2 regions of the Oceanobacillus sp. FSL K6-0127 genome follow, and region 1 is predicted to be linked to the other one. Evidence: riboswitches for the same ligand, from Rfam matches in the RefSeq annotation. Region 1 holds a riboswitch; the other holds the start of a gene.
What was found. A riboswitch is a leader RNA that binds a small molecule or an ion and turns the genes downstream of it on or off. The one in region 1 is predicted to bind S-adenosylmethionine.
Positions count from the first base shown of each region.

Region 2: another riboswitch for S-adenosylmethionine. It lies ahead of MHH64_RS10595 (ATP-binding cassette domain-containing protein); the one in region 1 lies ahead of MHH64_RS17920 (O-acetylhomoserine aminocarboxypropyltransferase/cysteine synthase family protein).

Region 1 is NZ_CP150287.1:3,630,493-3,633,670, forward strand. It holds gene MHH64_RS17910 (ATP-binding cassette domain-containing protein) at 1-159, opposite strand, end outside; gene MHH64_RS17915 (hypothetical protein) at 189-551, opposite strand; gene MHH64_RS17920 (O-acetylhomoserine aminocarboxypropyltransferase/cysteine synthase family protein) at 584-1,894, opposite strand; SAM riboswitch class I at 2,252-2,359, opposite strand; gene MHH64_RS17925 (alpha-L-glutamate ligase) at 2,376-3,178, opposite strand, start outside.
Region 2 is NZ_CP150287.1:2,100,910-2,104,087, forward strand. It holds gene MHH64_RS10585 (toprim domain-containing protein) at 333-689, shown strand; gene MHH64_RS10590 (thioredoxin family protein) at 764-1,078, shown strand; SAM riboswitch class I at 1,295-1,397, shown strand; gene MHH64_RS10595 (ATP-binding cassette domain-containing protein) at 1,545-2,576, shown strand; gene MHH64_RS10600 (methionine ABC transporter permease) at 2,566-3,178, shown strand, end outside.

The sequences.
Region 1 (3,178 bases):
AATATGTCTAAGCAAGGTACTTTTTCCGCATCCACTCTTTCCAACAATTGCAATAAATTCACCAGGATTGATACGTAGATCAACTTCACGCAATACTTCTAAATGTCCAAAGGATTTTTCGAGTTGGTTGATTTCCAATTCGACACCTAAATTTGTCATTCTAGAGAGAGCCTCCTTCTCATTCATTTTTAAAAACTAGGAGCAATTTCATTTTCTGGCAACTCTGATTGATGCAAAAGTAAATTGGACTTAATTCTATCTTCAAATTGGTTAAATGAGATTGAATTGCTTAACTGAAAAAACTGAATACCATCATTTCTAGCTTTTTCATATGACAGTTCACAGAATGTCTGTGGTGGGGCAACGAATGCCTCCACACCTTGCTTTTCAGCAAATTTTAATGCTGCACCCCTTCTTCCTTCTTTTAAATGTACAGCTGGATTTTCATAGTCTGCAACCTGTTTAGTTTTTGAATTATAAATCCGTAAAACCTTTCCTTCCACAATTGGTACGATAAACTTCCTTTCATCCAGTACTGCAGCAATAATCATACTTTTCTCTCCTCACTTCTTTGTATTTTTCTTTATTCTACAAAACTAGCTCCCAGGCTTTTCCGTAAAGCGGAATTAATATCAGCTTTTATATCCTCAGCATCTTCTAATCCGACCGATATTCGAATTAATTCTGGTGTAACACCGGTAATTCGCTGCTCTTCTGGTGATAATCTAGAGTGGGTCGTACTTGCCGGATGGATAACAAGTGTTTTTGAATCACCTACATTAGCGACATGTGATAAAAGCTTTACCGATTGGATAAACGTTTTTGCCGCTTCAAGTCCTCCTTTTATGCCAAATGTAAAGATTGCTCCTGCTCCACGAGGTAAATAAGTTTCCGCAAGCTCAAATTGACCATCTCCTTTTAAACTAGGGTAGTTTACCCATGTTACCAGTTCATGCTCATTTAAATACGCAGCAATCTGTTTCGTATTTTCGACATGCTGTTTCATTCGAAGCGGCAGTGATTGAAGCCCTTGAATAAATAACCAACCATTAAAAGGAGATAAGGCTGTTCCAAGATCATGCCCTAACTCAAATCTAGCTTTTGAAATAAAAGCACTCTCACTAGTCAATTCCACATATGATTGGTTATTTAGTGAATCTTTGGGTGTTGTAAATTCTGGAAAGTTACCATTTGCCCAGTTAAACTTTCCTGCATCGATAATGATTCCGCCAATCGATGTTCCATGCCCACCAATAAATTTCGTTGTCGAATGAATAACAATATCTGCTCCAAATGCGATCGGGCATTGGAGATACGGTGTCGTGAAAGTAGAATCTACAACTAAAGGTATACCGTGTTCATCAGCTATTTGGCCTAATTTTTCGATATCAGCTATTTGCAGCCCAGGATTCCCAATTGTCTCCGTAAAAATTGCCTTTGTATTTGCATTAATCGCATTGGTTATTTCTGAGAAATTTGTTCCATCAACGAAACGAACCGTTACACCAAAACGTTTAAACGTTTCAGAGAAAAGATTGTACGTTCCACCGTATAATGCATTTGTTGTCACAATCTCATCTCCTACTTTTGCAAGTGTTAATAAAGCGATTGTGATTGCTGACTGTCCAGAAGAAACTGCAAATGCATCCACACCACCCTCTAACCCTGCTAGGCGTTTTTCAAGAACACGGTTAGTTGGGTTCGCATTACGTGAATAAATATATCCTTCCCCCTGCATTTGAAATAGGGACGCAGCATGATCTGTGCTTTCAAACCCATAGGATGTTGTTTGATAGATAGGTACAGCCCTAGAATGTGTTACCGCATCAAGTTCTTGCCCCCCGTGCTGTGCAATAGTATTAAAATTTAAAATACCACCATGTTCATTCGTCATTTTTTATATCTCCTTTTCATTATTTAATGGCAGCAAAACTAATTTAATTAAACAGATAGGTTAACTTGGTTTAATGGATAAAAAAACATCGCTTTTAATAACTATTTTTCAATAACAAAGAGGCTGAAAGTGTTTTTATCAATAAACATTCAAACATGATTGACAAAAATATCCGATTCGGAAATACACTTAGAGCATCAAGCGACAGATGGTGAGCACCCTTGTGATATGTACCCCAATGTCTCACCCATGCCCCTTCTGTCTACGTATATTTTCTGCGCTAAGTTTGTCTATCGTTCTTCATTTATTTAAATACTTTAGATATCTCGCAGCCTCTTTGAATTATCACATACACCCTCCTTATTTTCAGTGGAATTAAGAATTGGCACCTTGCTACTCAACTTATGACATAATTGCTGCCGCAGGATCATTAGACCAGATTCTTCCCCAGACTCTAGATAAGGATTTTTTATGGGTCAACTTATTTTGCACTGGGGGAACTCCCTACATGTTCTCTCAATTTCTCCAGTTCACTCCCTAAAAACCTCGCTACTTCCAGCATACCGTATTTTCCGCTTTTTGCTTCTGCTTCGCTATTGTAGTTCGTATTTGTGTTAATATCGTACGTGTAAATATTCCCATCCTTATCCTCAATAAATTCGATTCCTGCAATACGAATATTATTCGCCGCTAGGACACGCTCATATTTTTCTAATACTGGATGATTAAATCCCTCACGAATTTGAAACTTAGCTGGCTGGGCACTTTCTTCACCCACCGGGCAAAAAAGATCATCGATTGTGCAAGCATCTGCCGGACATAATTCAAATCCCTCTGATGTATCCACACGCATAGCATAAAGGAACTTTCCATTAACAAACTCACATCGCGTAATATAGGACTCCGGAGATTCAATATACTCTTGAAGTAACGTAACGCCATCAACCGGCTCTTCAAACGACTCCCCTTCCACATATTTTTGCAGTGCGTTTATGGAAGTAAATAATTGAACGCCCAAGCCTTTACCTGCACGATTATGCTTCGTTATAAACTTCTTCCCTTTAAAAGCTTCTGCTGCTTGTAAAATATTTTCTTTCCCTACAGCTGCAATTGTCTTTGGTGTCTTAACACCATACTTTTCAAGCTCAAGATATTGCAGAACCTTGCTTACTTCAAGCTGCAGTGCACGACTGCCGTTTATTACAGTTCTTCCATGATGCTCTAACCACGCGAGTACAGCATTCGTTAATTCTGGTGCAAACCGATTTCCACGGGTATGTGACG
Region 2 (3,178 bases), 1.5 Mb from region 1:
AATGAGATAGGTGTTCTTCGATTAACTCCTGACACGTGCTGTGTAGACCGTTGAAGTCACCGCTTCCTGTGGAACACGTTGGCGAAAGAAAACTTCCTATGAAAATTGTTCACGTCCCTGTAGAAGTTCGCATTCTGTTCAAGCTCTATACTTACGTATTAATTGCATTCGTTCCGTGACGAGAGTAACAACGTCACCGAACCTCGACACACACAGGACGTGTTCGTGTTGCGATAGGACATTGCAACTTTACCCGATCTCGGTCTTTTCATCCTCCTTTTGAACGCGAATTACGTAGGCAACTTTTTTGCTTGCATAAGGAGTGCTCATGTATGATAACTACTGAGTTTGAAAAAGTGATTATTGTCGAAGGGCTTACAGATAAGAAGCAAATTGAAAAAGTCATCAATGATGAGGTTACTATCGTATGTACAAATGGTACATTCGGTGTAGAACGATTTGATGAATTACTGGAAACATACGAATTGGATGAAAAGGATGTGTTTATTCTAGTTGACGAGGATAAATCTGGAATGAAATTGCGTAAGCAGCTGGCTCGTGAGCTACCGCATGCGGAGCATATTTACATTAGCAGTGAATATCGGGAGGTTGCAGCGACACCAGAGAAAATACTTGCAAGCACACTACTGAGTAAACATTTCTCTGTTCATCCTATATTTTTATTATAGTGTGTGTTCAAAAAGAGGATATTTACCGGGTTTTTTGAATATCCTCTTATAGATTGAACTTAAGGTGGTTAAAAATGCAGCAAATAACAGAAAAAAGTTTGGAACAGGAACGCATGTTAATTTATATTTATACACCTTTTTGTGGAACATGTACGGTGGCAAGATCAATGCTTGCTAAAATCGAGTCTGTTCATGGAATAGATATCTTTTATGAGATGAATGCGTCCTTGTATCCTGAATTTATGCAAGAAAATAAAATTGAAAGTGTTCCATGCCTTTTAATTAAAGAAGGTAATGAAGTGAAAGAAAAAGTTTATGCCTTTCAATCGACAGGTAATATATATAATTATTTGATGATATATAAGCCAGAATTATTTGCCACCCATTAAGGCTCTAATATCCCCCCTTTCTATGCGTGAGAGAGTTAAAATTAGAAGGTGGGGAAGGGCTTGGAGTCATACTCCTGTGGTACTATCATGCAGTGGAGAGAAAAAGCTCTTGATTGAAGTTTCACTTTAACAAAAGTTAATCCTATTTAGGATTGACACGCGTATTTTAGCATGCTACTATAGTGTCACTGAATTGCTAAATCAAATACGATCTATCTCTTATCTTGAGCGGTGGAGGGACTGGCCCTTTGAAACCGCGGCAACCTTCAATCTTTTGAAAGGTGCCAATTCCTGCAAAGTAAACTTTGACAGATGAGAGAACGTGAGACTTTTTAATGATATGACGTCTTTCTGTTCTCTTACAGAAGACGTTTTTTGTTTTTTGGTTAAAAAATGTATTGCAGCATTCATACAGTAAAGAATTTGTTTATAGGCACAAAAGTTAGAACGAAGAGGAGGACATAACGTGATTTCGATTGAGGGTTTACGTAAGGTCTTTAGACTAAATAATGATGACATAGCAGCTGTTGATGATTTGACCCTTACTATCCCTGACGGTGAGATATTCGGCGTGATTGGGTACAGCGGTGCAGGGAAGAGTACATTCGTCAGACTGCTTAACCGATTGGAAGAACCATCATCAGGACGAATTGTTATTGATGATGAAGAAATAACGACACTTAATTCAAAACAGCTTCGCCTTGCAAGACAAGGAATCGGCATGATTTTTCAGCACTTCAATTTACTTTGGTCAAGAACGGTAGAGGCAAATATTGCATTCCCACTTGAAATTGCAGGAGTCCCAAAGCAGGAGAGGCAAAAGCGAGTACAGGAACTCATTGATTTGGTTGGCCTTGGTGGACGGGAAAAAGCTTATCCATCCCAATTAAGTGGTGGACAGAAGCAGCGTGTTGGAATTGCTCGCGCACTTGCGAATAATCCAAAAGTGCTGTTATGTGATGAGGCAACCTCTGCATTGGATCCAGAAACAACGAATGCGATTTTGAATTTGCTGGTCGACATTAATAAAAAGCTTGGATTAACGATTATTTTGATTACACATGAAATGCATGTTATTCGAAAAATCTGTAACCAAGTAGCGGTCATGGAGCAAGGACGGATTGTTGAACAGGGAAATGTGCTTGATGTGTTTACCCATCCCGTACAAGACGTTACGAAAAAATTTGTTCAGCAAATTATGGGACCAAGTGACGAAGAGGATGATATAACCAATATTATTGAGAATAATGCAGATGGTATTATTCTTAAGCTTCAATTTTTAGGTGAGGCTACAAATCAAACCCTTATAAGCCAGCTGGCAAAGCGTTTTGATATTGATTTAAATATTTTACAAGGAAAAATCACCCAAACACAAGCTGGCGGATATGGCACATTATTCGTACAGGTTATTGGCGAACAAGAGGAATTCGATAGAGCATTAAGCTTTATACAGGAACAGACCTCGGTCGAAGTGGAGGTTATCCGGGATGTTAGCTGAGTTATTCCCAAATATTAAATACGAGGATTTAGTTGAAGCAACTTACGAAACATTTTACATGACAATTATTGCTATTATTGGTACATGTATTTTCGGTCTATTATTAGGATTGCTTCTATATTTAACGAAAAAAGACGGCATCTGGAAAAATAAGTATATTTATTTTGTTGTAGCGGCTCTTGTGAATATATTTAGAGCCATCCCATTTATTATATTGATCTTATTGCTATTTCCATTTACCGATTTCCTTATCGGAACGATTCGCGGACCAAATGCAGCACTGCCCGCATTAATTATTGGATCAGCTCCGTTTTACGGGAGACTCGTTGAAATCGCGCTTAACGAAGTGGAAAAAGGTGTAATTGAAGCAGCCAAAGCGATGGGGGCGAAAACACGTACCATCATTTTCCGTGTTCTACTCCCTGAATCAATGCCGGCACTCGTATCAGGCCTTACGGTTACCTCGATTGCATTAATTGGGTATACCGCAATGGCAGGTGCGATTGGTGCAGGTGGTCTTGGAAACTATGCGTATTATTTTGGATTCCAACGACGTGATTTTGATGTTGTATTTCTTTGTACGGTCATTATTGTAATTATCG